4 regions of the Acidovorax sp. GW821-FHT10E03 genome follow, and region 3 is predicted to be linked to each of the others. Evidence: predicted binding sites of a transcription regulator. Region 3 holds the regulator's gene; each other region holds the start of a gene.
What was found. Region 3 encodes FNR, which switches genes on or off when oxygen is low (the NO sensors DNR and NnrR bind a similar motif). Its sites were predicted from a motif close to TTGATNNNNATCAA; they were not measured.
Positions count from the first base shown of each region.

Region 1: a site for FNR is predicted at 2,973-2,986, ahead of AC07OD_RS20870 (oxygen-binding di-iron domain-containing protein). Genes of this name have one in related genera too.
Region 2: a site for FNR is predicted at 3,635-3,648, ahead of AC07OD_RS26580 (DUF2249 domain-containing protein). Genes of this name have one in related genera too.
Region 4: a site for FNR is predicted at 2,511-2,524, ahead of clpB (ATP-dependent chaperone ClpB). Genes of this name have one in related genera too.

Region 1 covers NZ_JBWKMU010000012.1:91,313-96,232, forward strand. Annotated here, with positions in the region: gene ccsB (c-type cytochrome biogenesis protein CcsB) at 1-114, shown strand, start outside; gene msrP (protein-methionine-sulfoxide reductase catalytic subunit MsrP) at 267-1,271, shown strand; gene msrQ (protein-methionine-sulfoxide reductase heme-binding subunit MsrQ) at 1,337-1,987, shown strand; gene AC07OD_RS20870 (oxygen-binding di-iron domain-containing protein) at 2,098-2,916, opposite strand; gene lptM (LPS translocon maturation chaperone LptM) at 3,051-3,260, opposite strand; gene cyaY (iron donor protein CyaY) at 3,273-3,602, shown strand; gene AC07OD_RS20885 (penicillin-binding protein 1A) at 3,671-4,920, opposite strand, start outside.
Region 2 covers NZ_JBWKMU010000018.1:69,993-74,912, reverse strand. Annotated here, with positions in the region: gene AC07OD_RS26595 (hypothetical protein) at 325-606, shown strand; gene AC07OD_RS26590 (helix-turn-helix transcriptional regulator) at 873-1,964, shown strand; gene AC07OD_RS26585 (NnrS family protein) at 2,070-3,260, opposite strand; gene AC07OD_RS26580 (DUF2249 domain-containing protein) at 3,283-3,576, opposite strand; gene AC07OD_RS26575 (PilZ domain-containing protein) at 3,793-4,167, opposite strand; gene AC07OD_RS26570 (hypothetical protein) at 4,434-4,920, shown strand, end outside.
Region 3 covers NZ_JBWKMU010000001.1:389,363-394,282, reverse strand. Annotated here, with positions in the region: gene AC07OD_RS01850 (sulfite exporter TauE/SafE family protein) at 1-477, opposite strand, end outside; gene hemN (oxygen-independent coproporphyrinogen III oxidase) at 483-1,865, opposite strand; gene fnr (fumarate/nitrate reduction transcriptional regulator Fnr) at 2,052-2,774, shown strand; gene AC07OD_RS01835 (hypothetical protein) at 2,840-3,133, opposite strand; gene AC07OD_RS01830 (FixH family protein) at 3,185-3,466, opposite strand; gene ccoG (cytochrome c oxidase accessory protein CcoG) at 3,539-4,920, opposite strand, start outside.
Region 4 covers NZ_JBWKMU010000002.1:264,317-269,236, reverse strand. Annotated here, with positions in the region: gene AC07OD_RS04375 (IPTL-CTERM sorting domain-containing protein) at 1-2,440, shown strand, start outside; gene clpB (ATP-dependent chaperone ClpB) at 2,600-4,920, shown strand, end outside.

The DNA of each region.
Region 1 (4,920 bases), on a different contig from region 3:
CTGCGGGGTACCGTCTCGGCCTGGTGGGCGCTGGTCGGCCTGGCGGTGACCACGTTCGCGTTCCTGGGCGTGAACATGTTCCTGAGCGGGCTGCACAGCTACGGCACGCTGTAGGCCCGCGGCTGCCCGCACGCCCCTGCCCGGCAGGCAGGCGGCGCCTGCAACTATTGTGTCTTCGGTGTAACCTGAACGGCCCAGGGAACGAACTAGCAGTTGTTCCGCTCTATCGCAGAGTCCGTTTCAACCGAGAACCACCGGAGACACCCATGCTGATTCCATCCCGCGAACCGGGTTTCAACCACCCGCATTCCTCCGAGATCACGCCGCGCTCGGTGTACGAGGAGCGGCGCAGGATGCTCCGGCTGATGGCCGGCGGGGCGGCGGGCGCGGCACTGGCCGCCTGGGCCGGGCGCGAGGCGCTGGCACAGCAGGGCACTGTCGCGCGTCCTGGCAAGCTGGCGGCGCTGGCCAGTGCGAAGTCCACCGTGCCGGGCGCCATCTCGATGGAAAAGCTCACCGACTACAAGGACGCGAGCACCTACAACAACTTCTATGAGTTCGGCACCGACAAGGCCGACCCCGCCCGCAACGCTCACACCCTGAAGACCACGCCATGGACCGTGGAAGTCGAAGGGCTGGTGAAGAAGCCTGGCAAGTACGGCATGGAAGACCTGCTCAAGCTCAGTGCCCAGGAAGAGCGCATCTACCGGCTGCGCTGCGTGGAGGGCTGGTCGATGGTGATTCCATGGGTGGGCTATTCGCTGTCCGAACTGATCAAGCGGGTGGAGCCGCAAGGCAGCGCCAAGTATGTGGAATTCGTGACGCTGGCCGACAAGGCCACCATGCCGTTTGTCGGCTCGCGCGTGCTTGACTGGCCCTATGTGGAGGGCTTGCGCCTGGACGAGGCCATGCACCCGCTGACGCTGCTGGCGTTCGGCATGTACGGCGAAGTGCTGCCCAACCAGAATGGCGCGCCGATGCGCCTGGTGGTGCCCTGGAAATATGGATTCAAGAGTGCCAAGAGCATCGTCAAGATCCGTTTTGTCGAGAAGGAGCCAGGCACGGCGTGGAACAAGGCGGCCAAACAGGAGTACGGCTTCTACTCCAACGTGAACCCCGAGGTGGACCACCCCCGATGGAGCCAGGCCACCGAACGGCGCATTGGCGAAGACGGCCTCTTTGCCAAGAAGCGCAAGACGCTGATGTTCAACGGCTACGAAGCCCAGGTGGGGCAGCTGTACGCGGGCATGGACCTCAAGAAGTTCTACTGACCGCCGCGTCCGCCCGGCTTCGCCGTCACGTCCGGTGGCGAAAGCCCGGCCCGGCCCTTGCCCCCATGCGAAAACTGCTGCTCCATCCTGCCGCCAAGCCCGTGGTGTTCGTGCTGTGCCTGCTTCCGCTGGCCTGGCTGGTGTATGCCGCGGCCGCCAACGAACTGGGGGCCAACCCTGCCGAAGCCCTGATCCGCGCCACGGGCGACTGGACGCTGCGCGCGTTGTGCCTGGTGCTGGCGGTGACACCGCTGCGCGTGCTGGCCTCCACGCCCCAGCTCGCGCGCTTTCGGCGCATGCTGGGGCTGTTCGTGTTCTTCTATGGGTTGCTGCACCTGCTGAGCTACGCCTGGTTCGACATGGGCTTTGATGTGGCCGACATCGTGCGCGACATCGTCAAGCGGCCCTTCATCCTGGTGGGGTCCCTGGCGCTGCTGGTGCTCACGCTGCTCGCCGCCACGTCGTTCAACCGCGCCATCAAGGCGCTGGGTGCAAGGCGCTGGCAGGCCCTGCACCGCAGCGTGTACGCGGTGGCGGGGCTGGCCATCCTGCATTTTTTCTGGATGCGCGCGGGCAAGAACGATTTTGGCGAGGTGGCGGTCTACGCGGTGGTGCTCGCGGCCCTGCTCGGCTGGCGGCTGTGGCACCGGCTGCGCAAGCGGCAGGCGGCGCAGGGGGCGGCGGCTCCCCGCCGGACGGCCGCTGGGGCCCGGTAACGCAATGCGGATGGGATGCTAGGTCGATTGCTATAAAATATATAGCTATCTACGATTGCCAGTAAAGCGCCAGGCCCTGTTTTTATTGAAGATCAAGCAAACGGCCCGTGCTACCGCCCCAGCCCGGGCCGCAGCTGCCGGGTCACCGGATCGATGTAGCTGGTGGGCAATTGGTAGGCCCGGTCGTCGAACAGGTCGATGCCGCACATCAGGTTCTCGATCCAGTCCATGAAGTCGCTGATGGCCTGCTTGCCGATGATCGGCGCGCCGTGCTGCGGAACGAGCATGGAAATATCGAGCTGCCGCGCCATGCGCACCCACAGCCGCAGGATCTTGTTGGAGACCATGTAGCGGCGGTGAAACCCCTCCATGCGCGGGATGTGCGCCTTGAGGTCGGTCACCGGCACGCGTGCCTCGGCACCGGACATCATGGACACTCCCAGATCGCCCGTGAACAGGATGCGGCTGACCGGGTCGTAGAAATGGAAATTGCCTTCGGAATGCATGAAATGCGCAGGCAGCAGCACCAGTTCATGGCGGCCCAGCGGCAGGTGGCCGCCGCTGTCAGGCACCCCGATGACCCGGTTCTCCGTCTTGCCGACCTTGGTGAAGTGCGGGGCGAAACGCTCCCACACGCGCGAGATCACCAGGTCTGCCTTGGTGCTGGTCATCCACCGGTCCAGCGAGGCAATGATGTCCGGGTCCGCGTGCGAGGCGATCAGGTACGACAGCTTGTGTGGCGGGAAATGCTTGGTCATTCCCATGAACAGCTCGTTGAAAGCGAGGTTGCCGCCGGGATCGATGATGGCGCCCGTGTCGTCGTCCACGATCAGGAACTGGTTGGCCTGCACGGCCTGGCCGTCTTCCTCGATGAGGTCGGTGAACATCAGACAAGCGTGATTCTTGTCGCGGTAGAGTTCCAGGGCCATGGCCATCCTGCAGTGCGATAAAGCACGGACTGTACGATTGACCCTTCGAGGTGTCCTTGATGGAAATCAAGCACCTCGGCATTGGTAGTGGCAGCCAGGTGGGCCGCTGGCCCCTGCCGGCGATTCGCCGCGGCTTAACGCGGCTGCGACGCGGCAGCCGCCGGTGCCTGGGCGGGCGTGGTCGTGCCGACGCTGGGTGTCAGGGTCTGCGGAAGGGTTGCGCGCTGTGCAGCCGCGGGGCTGCTGGGAAGATACAGGGGGCCTCGCTGGCCGCAGCCGGCGAGGGCCGCCGTACTGGCGGCAAGGACAAGCGTCCTGACTAGAATTTGGGAAGCTATCAACATGCGCAAATTGTAATGACCGACCTTGAATTCCTGGACCACGCCGAAAAACTGCTTCTGGCCGTCGAGCGCAGTTGTGATCGTATCAACGACGCGACCGAGGCCGATGTGGACGCCCAGCGCTCGGGGGGCATGGTGACGCTGACCTTCCCCAACCGCAGCCAGATCGTGATCAATCTCCAAAAGCCGCTGCACGAGGTCTGGATGGCGGCGCGCTCCGGTGGCTACCACTACCGTTTCGATGGCCAGGCATGGCAAGACACCAAGGGCGCGGGAGAGTTCTTTGACTGCCTGAGCCGGGACGCAGCCCGGCAAGCGGGCCTGCCGCTGCAGTTCTCGGCCTAGGGAAACCGCCTCAGCCTGGCTCAAGCTTGCTGCCCCCCCAGGCTGGGACTCTGATAGTCCCGGCCGTGTCAGTTGCGGAACAGGTCCAGGATGCGGTTTCGCTCCTCCGCCGGGGGCGGTGCGTGCGGGGCCACCGCCGGTGACGCAGATCGGTCATCAATGCCCACACTGGAGATGCCGCTGTGGCGGGCGTACTCCTCGTAGAACCACTCCCCGCCGACGTTGACGACGCCAGCCGGCACCGTGGGTTCCATGACAGGCACACCCTTGAGCGCGCGTTCCATGAAATTGATCCATACCGGCAGGCTGAGTCCGCCCCCGGTTTCGCGGCTTCCGAGGTTGCGGGGCGTGTCGTAACCAATCCAGGTCACGGCGGCGATGGTGGGCTGGTAGCCGGCGAACCAGGCGTCGACCGAATCATTGGTGGTGCCGGTCTTTCCGTAAAGGTCCGGGCGCTTGAGCGTGGATTGCGCGCGCGCGGCGGTGCCGGACCGTGTCACCTCCTGAAGGAGGCTGTTCATGATGAAGGCGTTGCGGGCGTCGATGGCGCGGGGCTGCTCGCTGGTCACCGGTGGCGTTGTTTCCGAGATCACGCGGCCCTTGTGGTCCGTGACCTTGGCGATCAGCCAGGGATTCACACGGTATCCGCCATTGGCGAACACGGAATAGGCGGTCGCCATCTGCAGCGGCGTGACCGAACCCGCGCCCAGGGCCATCGTGAGGTAGGCCGGGTGCTTTTCCGCATCGAAGCCAAAACGCGACACCCATTCCTGGGCCGTCTTGGGGCCCACGGCCTGCAGGATCCGGATCGAGATCATGTTCTTGGACTTGGCCAGGCCGGTGCGCATGCTCATGGGCCCGTCGTACTTTCCGTCGTAGTTCTTGGGCTCCCACGGCTGGCCGCCCGTGACGCCGGCGTCAAAGAACAGCGGGGCGTCATTGATGACCGTAGCGGGCGTGAACCCCTTTTCCAGCGCCGCGGAATAAATGAAGGGCTTGAAGCTCGACCCCGGCTGGCGCCACGCCTGGGCCGCGTGATTGAATTTGTTCTTGTCAAAGTCAAACCCACCCACCAGGGCCCGGATGGCCCCGCTGCGCGGGTCCAGGGCCACGAACGCGCCCTCGACTTCAGGCAGTTGTGTGATCTCCCAGGCGTTCTTGGGGGTCTTCACGACCCGGATCACCGCACCTCGGCGAATCTTGATGTTCGGCGGTGCCTTGTCGCTGAGGCCCGACTGCGCGGGCTTCAGGCCGTCGCCGGTGATCTCGAGGTTGTCGCCATTGGCCCGGGCCGCAATGATCTTGCGGGGAGAGGCTT
Region 2 (4,920 bases), on a different contig from region 3:
TTTCGCTCCAGGGAAATACGAATACTGTGTAAATATACAGTATTTGGCTGGACATGTACCGCAGCGGCGCGAAGGGAAGGCCTGGCGGGAGCGGGTTTGGTGGGGCGCGCAATCAGCGAGAGCAAGCGGGGCCTGTCCGCAGGGCGGGACCGCTTGCAGCGGACGGTGGATGCCTTGCCTCTGGAAGGCCGACCACGCTGTCCGCAGGGGTATGGGGGAAACCATTGTTCGCCCTGTCCGCGCATGATGGGGACAAACCTTGGTTGCGACCGGAGCTGGGCAGTTCGCCGTAAGTACCGCAGCGCCCAGAATGGAAGGTGCGGTATGTCCATCACCATCACCGTCGCGCCGACGGTCGCCCGCGAGGCCTTCGAGCGAATAGAGGCCCTGGCCCAGGGGTTGCCAGAAACCGATCCCAACTTCGAAGGCCTGTCCATCCGCGTGGAGCGGCACGACTTCACCGGTGTGCGCGACCCGCACGATGAGTTGCGAGCAGCGCACCTGCTGCATCTGGTCGAGGATGCGATTGAATCCGAGACAAGCCATTTTGGCGAGCTGCAGCCTTCCCCCCAGTGGGAACGGCAGTCACCCTCATCCCTGTTCTAAAGAAACCGCGAGGATGCTGCGCGGCTTGCGGGGGGGGGCGGGTACCCCCAAAGAGACACGCGGCGGTTCGTGGCCGCGCTGAAACCTTGCATGGCGGCCCGGCCGGGGCGCCGCGCCACCACGGGCCCGGCGCCAAAAAGCAGAGGCCATGCGTCCCCGGGGCGCCGCGCCCCACCCCTGGGGGTGGGTTGCTGTGGGGGGCCGGTGTGCTAGCTTTGCCTCCACGCATTGCCTGGATGCGCTGTGGCACATAACTCAACTACTCCATGCCTTTTTCCCGTATTCAGCGGCGCGCCCTGGCGCGCCTGCAACAGCTGGCCTGTCTGGACGTCAACGGTCCGCAGCTCATCGAACCCCTGCTGCATGAGCTGCACCATCTGATCGCCTTCGACACGAGCGGCTACTTCCACCCTGGCAGCGACGGCGCGCTGGATGTGTACATCGAGCCATCGCTGGCGCGTGACTTGATGCACCTGTACTTCGAGCCGCAGGTGAGGGCGAGCGAGCACAAGGTGATCCGCCGCAGCGCCCACGATTTCGCCGCCGCCGTGCGCGAGGACCATGGGCCGCAGGTGATGGAGCAGCTGATCACCGTGCCGATGGGCGAGCTGCTGCGCAGCGACTTCTACAACCTGGCGCTGCGCCCCGCGGAACTGCTGGACTGCCTGAGCCTGGTGCTGCGCACGCCACAGGGGGCGGGCGTGGGTGCGCTCAAGCTGTATCGCAGGCCGCAGGCGCCGCGCTTCGGGGCCGAGGACGCAGCCCTGCTGGCCCGGCTGGAGCCGTGGCTGGCGCGCATCCTGCAGCCCGGCGAAGTGGATGCGCACGACAGCGTGGTGCATGAAAGCGCCATGCTGGTGGCCTCGCCGCAAGGGCAGCTGCTGTGGACATCGCCCCAGGCCGACCGGCTGATGGCGCTGGCGTTCGGGCCGCGCTGGTACCGGCGTGCCGAACTGCCGCCCGCGCTCCAGGCGCTGCTGCAGCGCCTGGAACATGCCCGCCAGGGGGGCAGCGTCCGCGCGCCGCCGCAGCTGGACCTGCGCAACGCCAGCGGCGCGTTTTCGCTGCGCGCAACGCTGATGGCTGCCGCGGCCGGCGAAGGCCGGGCGGCGGGCATCCACATCACCCAGCGGGTCTCGCGCGTGGCGCAGCTGCTGCCCGCGTTGCGCGCGCTGGGCCTGCCGCAGCGCCAGCACGAGCTTGCGTACTGGCTCGCGCGCGGCCTGCCCGAGGCGCAGATCGCCACGCGGATGGGCATCAGCGAGAACACCACCACCTACCACCGCCGCCAGATCTACACACGGCTGGGCGTGCAAAGCCGGCTGGAGCTGCAGGACTACCTCTTCGCACCGGCATGAGGGAGGGCACGGCCAGCCGCGCGCACGCGCCCACGCACGCACCACGGACCCGGTGGGCTGGCGCCGGAGTGGAGATGGCCTTGACGGCGGCGCGGCGCACGGCCGCTACCCCGGATGGCCGTCGGCCCGTGGGCGGGACAGCACCGGCCAGTAGCGCACGGCGTACAGCGCAAAGCCTGCCGACCAGAGGGCGGCGGACAGCAGGCTGGCGTGCACCGTCTGCGCGGGGCTGGCGAGCGGCACCGCCACACGCACGGCGGCGGCCAGCAGCACCAGCAGGTAGCAGGCGGTGTCGCAGCGGTCCGCGCGCAGGGGCCGCCCCGTGTGGCCGCGCGCGGTGCGCGTCATCATTCCGATGATGAGACCGCCCACCGCGCCCACCGTCAGGGCGTGGGTGGCCAGGGAGGAGGCCGCCAGGCCCAGGTCGCCCAGGCAGCGAAGCAGCAGGTGCACGGGAATCCAGAGATAGGCCATGTGCAGCACCCAGACCAGCGGCACGCGCAGCGCCGTCCAGGGCTGCCACAGCGCCCAGCGCCAGGTGTGAGCCAGACAGGCGAATGCCGCGATGGTGGCCAGTGGCCATCCGCCCAGGCCCGTGGCGTCCGCGGCGAGCAGGGCCAGCACCGATCCCAGCGCGGCCTTTTCCACGGCAGGCCGCCGGGTTGCTTGCGCGCCCGCCACGCCGTTGTTGGTGAACATCGGGATCACGCGCCCGCCCATGACGGCCAGGATGAAAAGAACCACGTCCAGCGCGATCCGGATGCCGAGCCCTGCGGGGACGGGAAAGACGCCCAGCTGCGACAGATGGAAAAGCAGCATGGCGGCGCCCAGCAGCAGGAGCAGCGCCACAAAGAAATAGTTGCGCTGGTTCCGCGCCTTCCAGAACGCAATGCCCAGGCTGGCCGCCGCGGCCAGCGGAAACGCCACGTTCACCACGGCGGCCGTGGCTGCGAAGGGTGTGAGCACCAGAATCCGTCCCGCCACCCACAGGGCGGCCAGCGCACCCAGGCGCCATCCCGTCGGGGTGGGAAGGTTGGTCCAGTTGCGGCCGGCGGTGAAGAGAAAGCCCACGATGACCGCCAGCGCGAAGCCGAACAGCATCTCGTGGGCATGCCAGAGCGGGCCCGCCAGATAGGGGCGGCCCAGCGCGCCGGAGAACTGCAGCGCCCACAAGGGAACGGACAGCGCTGCGAACACGCTTGCCAGCAGGTAGAACGGCCGGAAACCGAGCGCGAACAGGGCCAACCGCCGGGACGGGGCGGGGCGCGGTTCTTCCATGCCGATAGGGAGTGCCATGGCGGTAGGGCCCCGGCCCGGGCTACGCACCGCCGCAGGCGCCGCAGCATTGCCCGCTGCCGTGGCCTGGGGCGCGTTGTTTCTGGATGCGCACGCGCCATTGCGCGGGCCCGTTCTCCAGGTAGCTCCAGGTGAACTGGCCCGGCAGTTCTTCCTGGAACTGGTAGTACAGCGGCCGGGGATCGTGGTCGTTGACCAGGTCCATGGCCTGCCCGGCAGCCAGCTTGCCAAAGGCGAGAAAAATGGACGGATGGCGCTCGCGGAGAGCGATTGCGCGCACGTCGATGGTGGCTGCGGTGGTTGCTTGGTCTGGCATGGTGCTTAAAGATTCATGTTTTATGAATCTATTATGGGGCGTGCCGTCGGAACGTCAATTGATGAGTGTCAATGAATGGATGCCGTGAGGGATGCCGTGATGAATGCCATGGCCATGCCGAGCCCGGGCAGGCACGGCGCGGTCAAGGGCGGGGCCTGCCTGTGCCTGCGCCTGCCGCAAGCCCGGCCGGCTTCGGCGCCGGGGGCCGTCGCTTGTTCAGGAAAGGGAGGAGGCCGCGGTCAGCTCGCCCAGATCGCGTTCGAGCAGTGCGGGGTCGCCCAGCTGCAGCTCGATCAGGCGGCGCAGGTGGGTCACGCTGTCCAGGTCGATCCCGCGGCACAGCAGACCGGTGTGCAGCCCCTCCACGTGCGCGACCTCGGTGGACATGGCGATGTGGTTGCCGGTTTCGGCCAAGGGAATGGTGAGCTGGCACAGCATGCCGGTCTGCAGGTTCGCCTGCGCGGGTGCCACCAGCAGCGCGCCCTTGAGCGAAAGGTCCTGCACGTGGACGCTGAAGGCGTCGGTGGACGTGGTCAGCAAGGCCGGCGCGTCAAAGCCGACGCGGACAAAGTGGCGGCGTTCGTGGGGCATCGCTGTCTCCTGGACCGAAGCGGGTGGTGGCACATGCTACTCCAAGCCCGGCGGCTGCACGCATTTGCCGGGCACGCCGGGCCGCCGGATGAACCTGCTTCAGGCGGCGTGGGGCGGCGGCGGGCAGCCCGGTTCTGTCGCCATTTGCTTACATCTTTTGCGCGGATTCGGGTTTAGGGTAGGGCGGGCTTTGTTACAAATCAGGGTCCGCGCACCGCAGCCGCACATCGTGTGCTGTTCCGGGCGGTACAAGCAAGGAGTTCCCGATGAAAACCACAACCATGACCACGATGTCCACGATCCGTCTCCTCCTGTCTGGCGCGGCGGCCGCGCTGCTGCTCGCCGCGGCGGGCGGCGCGCATGCGCAGACCTACATCAATGCCACGGTGGGCGGCGAGCTGGCCCCCGGCGTGTACGGCCGCATCAACATCGGCAATGCGCCACCGCCGCCGCTGCTGTATGCCGAGCCGGTCATCATCCACCGCCCCGCGGTCGTGGTGCCGCGCTCGCCGATCTACCTCTACGTGCCGCCCGGCCATGCCAAGAACTGGGGCAAGCACTGTGCGCGCTACAACGCGTGCAGCCAGCCGGTGTACTTCGTGCAGGAGCCGCCACCACGCCGTGGCCCTCCGCACCGGGGCCCTGGCCGCGATGACCGCCGGTGGGATGACGACCATCGCCACGGCGGCAAGCAGGACCGCGACCATGACCGGGGCCGCGGCAACAATGGCAAGGGCCATGGACATGGCCACC
Region 3 (4,920 bases):
CCCCGCGGCAAGAATGCCCCCCGGTGCACGGACCAGAGGCCGCACGCGCTCCCACACGCCACGGCCCGCCTGCTCCACCCAGAGCGGCTGCCGCGCCTGGACCATCAGCATCAGCCCCCACGCCATCACCGCGACGTGCATCAAGGTCCACGCCGGGCGCAGTGCCATGGACTGCTGAGTGATCCACGCCAGGCTGTCCATGGCCAGGGCGGCCAGCCCGCCCGCCAGCGCATATCCTGTCAGGCGGCCCGCATGAAAGGCCACGGCCCGCCGGGCCACGCCACCGCGCGGTGCCCACCGCACCGCCTGCACCTTCGGGGGAGCCCCCTCCGCCGGCGCCCCGGCGCCCGGGGCGGATGCGCAGCCCGCGCTCCCCTGCCCCACCACGGCGCCACAAGGTGCCGAGCACATGGCCAGGCAATGGGACCCGCCAACGAGCCCCATCAACAAGGCAGTCGAGGCAACCGTTGCAAGCATGGGATTCAGATGATGCGTGAAAAACGCGCGCGGTTGCGGTCTGCCTGCAGATATCGGTCGAAAACCATGGCGATGCCGCGCACGAAGAACCAGCCCATGGCCGTGACCTCGACACCGTCGGGCCTCACCTTGACCAGCCCCTGCTCGGCCATGGTGTCGAGCTGCGCCAGTTCGGCGGAGAAATAGTGCCGAAAATCGAGGAGCCAGGCCTGTTCCATGGGCTCGAACAGCAGTTCTCCCTGGCACATCAAGGACATGATGACGGCGCGGCGCACGAGGTCGTCCCGCGTCAGGGCCAGGCCACGCACCACGGGCAGACGCCCCTGGTTCAGCAGGTCGTAGTACTCATCCAGGGTCTTGGCGTTCTGGCTGTAGGTGGCGCCGACCCTGCCAATGGCCGACACGCCCAGGCCGATCAGGTCGCAGTCGGGCTGGGTGCTGTAGCCCTGGAAGTTGCGGTGCAGGCGGCCCTGCCGCTTGGCGACGGCCAGCGAGTCCTCCGGCAGCGCGAAGTGGTCCATCCCCACATACACATAGCCGGCGCCCATGAACGCGTCGAGCGAACGGGAGAGCATCGACACCTTGCCGGAGGCTGCGGGCAGTTCGGCGGAGAGGATGCGGCGCTGGGGCTTGAACCGCTCCGGCAGGTGGGCATAGGCATACAGCGCAATGCGATCAGGCCGCAACTGAACCACCTGCGCCAGCGTACGGTCGAACGACTCCGGCGTCTGGCGCGGCAACCCGTAGATCAGGTCCACATTGATCGATTCGAAGCCGAGCGAGCGCGCGGATTCCACCAGCGAAAACACCTGTTCGGCGGGCTGGATGCGGTGCACCGCCTTCTGGACCTCGGGGTCAAAATCCTGCACGCCAAAACTCAGCCGGTTGAATCCAAGCTCCGCGAGCACGGCAAGCCGGTCGGCATTGACGGTACGGGGGTCCACCTCGATAGAGTACTCCCCGCCCGGCGCCAGGGTGAAGCTGCGCTGGAGCATCGCCATGAGTTCCCGCAAGCCATCGTCCGACAGGAAGGTGGGGGTGCCGCCGCCCAGGTGCAGCTGGCTCACCACCTGGCCCGTGCCGCAGTGCGCCGTGTGCAGGTCGATCTCGCGGCTGAGATAGCGCAGATAGACTTCAGCCCGGTCGTGGTGCTTGGTGATGATCTTGTTGCAGGCGCAGTAGTAGCACAGCGACTCGCAAAAGGGGATGTGCACATACAGGGACAAGGGCAGCGCCTTGGTCAGGGTGCCCATGCGGCGCTGCTCGAGGGCGAGGGCGTAGTCCTCCTGGCCGAAGGCTTCCACAAACCGGTCGGCCGTCGGATAGGAGGTATAGCGGGGGCCTGGTACGTCAAAACGGCGCAGCAGGTCAGGCGAAACAGCGGTCATGGGGCGAATCCTTGCGTACACCTTGACTGTGCCGTAAGCTGCCCCCCATGTCCTTGACATGAATCAAGTGATGGAGTGGCCGGAACAGCGACAATTTGATGCATGTCAGTCGCCTGCCCGCCCTCCAAGAGACTCCCTCTTCGGCCATCGGGCGGTATGCTCGAAACCTAACTCCGCCCTGTGCCTATGAACCCGCTCACCATCAAAGTCGCCTGTTCCAATTGCAACCTGCGCGAGCTGTGCATGCCGGTGGGCCTGAGCGAAGAGCAACTGCACCGCATCGACGAGGTCGTTGCAGTTCGCCGCAAGGTGAAGCGCGGCGGCACGCTGTTTCGCAATGGTGAGTCGTTCACCTCGCTTTATGCCATCCGCACCGGCTTTTTCAAGACCTGCGTGGCCACCGAGGACGGACGCGACCAGGTCACGGGGTTCCAGATGGCGGGCGAGATCATCGGCCTGGACGGCATCGTGAATGACCACCACACCTGCGATGCGGTGGCCCTGGAAGACGCCGAGGTCTGCGTCATGCCGTTTGACCGCATCGAGGAACTGTCCCGCGAGGTCACCGCGCTGCAGCACCACGTGCACAAGATCATGAGCCGCGAGATCGTGCGCGAACACGGCGTGATGCTGCTGCTGGGCAGCATGCGTGCCGAGGAGCGCCTGGCAGCGTTCCTGCTCAATCTGGTGCAGCGCCTGCACGCCCGCGGATTCTCGCAGTCCGAGCTGGTGCTGCGCATGACGCGCGAGGAGATCGGCAGCTACCTGGGCCTCAAGCTCGAGACCGTGAGCCGCACCTTCTCCAAGTTTGTGGAAGAAGGCATTGTCGAAGTCAAGCAGCGCCATGTCCGCATCCTCGAGACCGACGCGCTCAAGCGCATCGTGAACAACCAGTCCGCCTGCCACTGAGCAAGGCGAGCCAGGTCCGCTCGTCCCGGCAACGCCTTGCCACCGGAGCTCGGCCGGTGCGCTGTTCAAGGGCAGGATGATGTCTTTCGGCAATCATCAGGGCGCTCGCCTTCGGGCACGGGGCAGCGGTTGAGTTCAAAGGGCGACATTGCCAGCAGCGTGGTCAACGCGCTGGAGGCCATGGTGATGGCCCAGAACGCAAAGAACGCGAGCGTGTAGACGCCCTGGCGCGACAGGGCCAGCGGCTGCCCGAACCAATGCAGGTCCTGCGGGTCCACCATCGCAAAAACCAGCATCTCCATCGCGCCCGCCATCAGAAAGGCGGGCCATGCAATCCACATCAGGCGTTGCGTCCACATCGGGGTTGTCTCCTGGTAAGGCCGCGCAGACCCGCTGCTCGGCCAGGGGTTTCAGCGTGGCTGGTCCTGAACCGGCGTTGCCGCGTGGTTGCGGCCCTTCATGGCCGGGGCCAGGCTCTTCTCCGGAGCCTCCAGCGTCTTGTTGATTTCGATGCCCTGGCGGTAGTAGTCCTCGGCAATCACGGGGTCTGGCCGCGAAATCGCCAGCCACAGCGTGACAAAGCCCGCCACGATGACGATGGCAGGGCCGGCGATGATCAGCCAGACGTGGCCGAATTTCCACCAGGGCGCAGCGGTGGCGGGGGCGGAGCCGATGGCTGGATTGGATGGCATGGGTGCTTGCTCCTCAAAAATCTTCTCGGTCATACAACGTCCCCGGGGCCGTGCACCGGGGTGCACGTCGCCTCATCGGGGCACCAGGAATACGGACTTCTCGGTCACATGGGCCGCAGCGCCCACCGCCTGCACATCGAACTGCACGGCATGGGAGCCCGGGGGCGCGGAGCCATACGGTATCTGCAGGCGCACGGCCACCCACCGGGACTCCGCGGGGCCAATGTCCACCTCGGCTTCAGAGGCCACCTCCAGCCCGTCCAGGCCGCGGGCGCCGATGCGGTAGCGCTGGGGGCCTTCGGTGGCGTTCATGATCTGCAGGCGGTAGATATTCTCCAGCTTGCCGCCCGCCACGATGCGCGACAGGGCCGCGCGGTCGCGCACCACATCCACCTTGAGCGGCGTGCGGGTGACCAGGCTGGCCATCATGCCCACGCACAGTGCCACCAGCACGGCGGTGTAGATCAGCACGCGAGGCCGCAGGACGCGCCGCAGGATCTGCGACTGGCTCCAGCGCTGTGCCACGCCGTTCTGCGTGGAAAAGCGGATCAGCCCCCGGGGGTAGTGCATCTTGTCCATCACCGTGTTGCACGCATCCACGCACAGTCCGCAGCCAATGCACTCGTACTGCAGGCCCTTGCGGATATCGATGCCCACGGGACACACCTGCACGCACAGGGTGCAGTCAATGCAGTCGCCCAGGCCCTTGGCCTTGTGGTCGATCGTCTTGTTGCGCGGGCCGCGCGGCTCGCCGCGTTCCACGTCATAGCTCACGATCAGGGTGTCCCGGTCGAACATCGCGCTCTGAAAGCGCGCGTAGGGGCACATGTACTTGCACACCTGCTCGCGCATGTAGCCCGCATTGCCATACGTGGCAAAGCCGTAGAACAGCACCCAGAATATCTGCCAGTTGCCCTGCAGCGCCAGCAGTTCCGCGCCGAGCTCGCGGATGGGAACGAAATAGCCCACGAACGTGAACCCCGTCCACAGCGCCACGATGATCCATACCACCTGTTTGAGAAACTTCTTGCGGATCTTCTCGAAGGTCCAGGGCCCGTTGTCCAGCCGCAGCCGGGCACTGCGATCGCCTTCGATCTTGTGCTCGATCCACATGAACATTTCGGTGTAGACCGTCTGGGGACAGGCGAAACCGCACCACAGCCGCCCCGCCACGGCCGTGAACAGGAAAAGCGACAGCGCCGAAATGATGAGCAGGCCCGTGAGATAGATGAAGTCCTGCGGATAGAGCACCAGCCCGAAAATATAGAACCGCCGTGCCCCCAGGTCGAACAGCACCATCTGGCGCTGCCCCCACTCGAACCAGGGAAGGCCGTAAAAGACCAGTTGCGTGAGAAACACCATGCCCCAGCGCCAGCGTGCGAACAGGCCACTGATGGAGCGCGGGTAAATCTTCTTCTGCGCTTCGTACAAGGAGACGATCTCGCCCTCGGACG
Region 4 (4,920 bases), on a different contig from region 3:
GGCCAGCCCGATCCTCCTGACCGGGGACGGCACGGGAAACTTTTCACGCCGCGGCGTGGGCTCCCCCGGATGGTTCTCGAGCGCTGCCATCGTGGATGCCACGGGCGATGGACGGGCGGACCTGGTGCTCGCGCGCTCCAGCGGCACCGTTGTGGTGTGGCCCGGCCTCGCCGGTGGCGGGTTCGGCTTCAACGCAGGAGGCCAGGAGTACTCGGTGGGTGATGACGAAAGCACCCTGGCGGTGGCCGATTTCAACGGCGACGGCCACCCGGACATTGCCGTGGCCAACGGGTGGGGCGGGCGAATGGTCCGGTTGCTGGGAGACGGCGCGGGCCACTTTGCCGCCGCACGCAGCTACGGCATCCCCGAGCGGGACGCGCGCGCGGTGGCGGTGGCCGACTTCAACGAGGACGGGCGGATCGACCTGGCCGTCGCCTACGCGGATGAATCCAGCGTCTGGATCCTGCGGGGCGATGGCCAGGGCGGCTTCGTGTTGTCCACGCGGCTCGATACCGGGGCGCAGGTGCGCGCGCTGGCCGCTGGCGACCTCGACGGGGATGGCCACACGGACCTGGCGGTGGTCAGCGAAACCGACCGGAGCGTCATGGTCTATCTGGGCCGGGGGGCGGGCGACTTCTCCCTGGCGGGCCAGGGTTTCTTTACCGGGCTGTCGCCCAGGTCGATCGTCACCGGGACATTTCGCGGGCCGGGCTACCCTGCCCATGCCGCCGTGTGGGCGCTGGAGACGACCAGCTCGCTCGAAGCCATCCGATGGGTGGGCGTCACGCCCCAAGGCGCCGTCGACATGCTGGACATGACGGTGTGGCAGGGCGTGCGGGGCTTCGCGCCGGTCGATGTCAACCAGGATGGGCGCACCGACCTGGTGGCCGCGACCTCGGCGGGCACCGTGGGCACTTCGCTGTCCGCCGCTTCGCAGCCGCTGGAGCCGGTCTACCTGCCTGTCTCGGCCGGCCCGCTGGGCGCGGTCGCGGGGTGGGGCGTCGCGGGGCGGGCGGGGGTGTTCACGGCCGCCGGCACGCAGATCGCGTCCCTGGCCGCGGCGCCCGGGCAGGCGCTGGGCGTGGTGGGACAGTACGGCGCAGGGCTCGCGGCCAAGGCGCTCGCGGCCGCGGATTTCGATGGCGACGGGCTGCCCGACGTGGTGGGCGCCGACGCGTCGGGTGGGATCGCCATCCTGCGCGGGCAGGCCGGGGTGGGCGCGCTGGGCCTGCCTGTCGCGCGGTTCACCGGAGGCACGGCCGAGCAGATGGCGGTGGCCGATTTCAATGGCGACGGCAGGCCGGACGTCGCCATTGCCAACGGTATCGCGGGCATCACGGTGCTGATGAATGCCTCCCCGTCGGCCGATGCCGCATTGGCGTCCCTGGCGCTGTCGCAGGGTGTCCTCAGCCCCGCGTTCCAGCCGCAGGTGGCGGCGTATGCGGCTGGCGTGCCGCATGCGGTGACCGCGCTTTCCCTGACGCCCGTCGCCGCCGATGCCGGGGCCTCCATCACCGTGAACGGCACGCCCGTGGCCAGCGGCTCCGCGACGCCGCCCCTGGCCCTGGTGCCGGGTACCAATGTGATCCAGGTGGAGGTGCTCGCGCAGAACGGCGTGGCCCGCCGGACGTACACCATCACCGTGGTCCGCGACCAGACGGTCCGGCACGCGGTCACGGCCCTGGCGGGCTCGGGTGGCAGCATCGGCCCGACCGGCACGGTCGACGTGGCGCAGGGACAGACGCAGGCCTTCACCGTCACGCCCGGCGCGGGTTACCGCATCGCGTCCGTGGCGGGCTGTGGCGGCAGCCTGGCCGGTAGCACCTACACCACGGCAGCGGTGACGGCCGCCTGCACCGTGCAGGCGCGTTTTGAAACCCTGCCCACACCCACGAACACCGGGTCGGGGCCCGTCAACGTGGGCGTGGTGGATGGCAGCACAGGCTGCCAGCTGGACCTGGCGGGCACCGGCCCGGTGGCGGCGCCGGCGCCGTACCCCGGCGCCACCTTGCCGCACGGGGCGTTCCGCCTGCGGCTCATCCATTGCCAGCCGGGTGAGACGGTGCGTGTGGCGGTGACCTTTCCAGACCTCACGGGCTTCACCGTGAAGAAGTACGGGCCCACACCCGACAGCCCTTCCTCCAGCCGATACTACGACCCCGTGAACCTGCAGATCAGCGGCAACACCGTCACCTACGATGTGACGGACGGTGGCTGGGGGGACGACAGCTTTGGCGCGCAGGATGGCACCATCAACGACCCTGTCGTCCCCGTGCTGCTGGCGCCTGGTCCGGTGGCGATCCCCACGCTGTCGGCCGGGGGCCTGGGTGGGCTGGCTGCCCTTCTGGGGTTGCTGGCCTTGCGGGGCGGCCGGCGCACGGCCCTGCGGGCCCACTGGGCCGGTACCTGGTCCGGAGTTTCGAGAGAAATCAGCCGCTAGCGCTTGATGGTAAAGCGCTGGCAGCTATAAAAATGGTAGCTAATGGGGAAGCCATCGGCTGGATGATTCGCTGACGCAGGTCAATCGGTGGGCAGGGGCAGTGTCTTGAAATCAGGCATACCCCGCCTCAAGTGCTCTGCAATTCGGAGGACATCCACCATGCGTCTCGACAAATTCACCACCAAGTTCCAGGAAGCCCTGAGCGATGCCCAGAGCATCGCCCTGGGCAATGACCACGCCTACATCGAGCCCGTGCACATGCTCGTGGCCATGCTCAAGCAGGACGACGGCCCCAAGGCGCTGCTGCAGCGCGCGGGCGCCAATGTGCCCGGCCTGCTGGCAGCGGCCGAGGCCGCCGTCAAGCGCCTGCCCCAGGTGCAGGGCAACGAGCAGGTGCAGGGCGGCCCGGAGCTCGGCCGCGTGCTGCAGGCCACCGAGAAGGAGGCCATCAAGCGCGGCGACCAGTTCATCGCCAGCGAGCTGTTCCTGCTGGCCGTGATCGACAGCAAGGGCGAGGCCGCCAAGATCGCCAAGGACAACGGCCTGACGCGCAAGAGCCTGGAAGCCGCCATCGATGCGGTGCGCGGCGGCCAGAAGATGGACAGTGCCGAGGCCGAGGGCCAGCGCGGCGCCCTGGCCAAGTACTGCATCGACCTGACCGAGCGCGCGCGCATCGGCAAGCTCGACCCCGTGATCGGCCGCGACGACGAGATCCGCCGCGCCATCCAGGTGCTGCAGCGCCGCACCAAGAACAACCCGGTGCTCATCGGCGAGCCCGGCGTGGGCAAGACGGCCATCGTCGAAGGCCTGGCTCAGCGCATCGTGGCCGGCGAGGTGCCCGAGTCGCTCAAGAACAAGCGCGTGCTGTCGCTGGACATGGCGGCGCTGCTCGCGGGCGCCAAGTTCCGCGGCGAGTTCGAGGAGCGCCTGAAGACCGTGCTGAACGAACTGGCCAAGGACGAGGGGCAAACAATAGTCTTCATCGACGAGCTGCACACCATGGTGGGCGCGGGCAAGGCCGAGGGCGCGATGGACGCGGGCAACATGCTCAAGCCAGCGCTTGCGCGCGGCGAGCTGCACTGCGTGGGCGCGACCACGCTCGACGAGTACCGCAAGTACATCGAGAAGGACGCCGCGCTGGAGCGGCGCTTCCAGAAGATCCTCGTGGGCGAACCCACCGTGGAGGCGACCATCGCCATCCTGCGCGGCCTGCAGGAGAAGTACGAGGTGCACCACGGTGTGGACATCACCGATCCGGCCATCGTGGCCGCGGCCGAGCTGTCCAACCGCTACATCACCGACCGCTTCCTGCCCGACAAGGCGATTGACCTCATCGACGAGGCCGCGTCCAAGATCAAGATCGAGATGGACTCCAAGCCCGAGGTGATGGACAAGCTCGACCGCCGCCTGATCCAGCTGCAGATCGAGCGCGAGGCCGTGCGCCGCGAAAAGGACGAATCCTCGCAAAAGCGCTTTGCGCTCATCGAGGAAGAGATCGCCAAGCTGCAAAAGGAAATCGCCGACTACGACGAGATCTGGCAGTCCGAAAAGGCCCAGGCGCAGGGCAGCGCGCACGTGCGCGAAGCCATCGACAAGCTCAAGTTCCAGATCGAGGAATTCACCCGCAAGGGCGACTTCAACAAGGTGGCCGAGCTGCAGTACGGCAAGCTGCCCGACCTGGAAAAGCAGCTGAAGGAAGCGCAGGCGCAGGAGGATGGCAAGGACGGCGCCCCAGCCACCCGCCGCCTGCTGCGCACGCAGGTGGGTGCCGAAGAAATTGCCGAGGTGGTGAGCCGCGCCACGGGCATTCCGGTGGCCAAGATGATGCAGGGCGAAAAGGACAAGCTCCTGCTGATGGAGGCCAAGCTGCATGAACGCGTGGTGGGCCAGGAGGAGGCGATCGCCGCCGTGGCCAACGCCATCCGCCGTTCGCGCTCGGGCCTGAGTGACCCCAACCGCCCCACGGGCTCGTTCCTGTTCCTGGGCCCCACGGGCGTGGGCAAGACCGAGCTGTGCAAGGCGCTGGCGGGCTTCCTGTTCGACAGCGAGGACCACCTGGTGCGCATCGACATGAGCGAGTTCATGGAAAAGCACTCGGTGGCCCGCCTGATCGGCGCGCCGCCCGGCTACGTGGGCTACGAGGAGGGTGGCTACCTCACGGAGGCCGTGCGCCGCAAGCCCTACAGCGTGCTGCTGCTCGACGAGGTGGAGAAAGCCCACCCGGATGTGTTCAACGTGCTGCTGCAGGTGCTGGACGACGGCCGCCTGACCGACGGCCAGGGCCGCACCGTGGACTTCAAGAACACGGTGATCGTGATGACGAGCAACATCGGCTCGCACCTGATCCAGGCCATGGTCGGACAGGACTCCGAGGACATCAAGGAAGCGGTGTGGGGCGAGCTCAAGAACCACTTCCGGCCCGAGTTCCTCAACCGCATCGACGAGACCGTGGTGTTCCACGCGCTGGACGCGCAGCACAT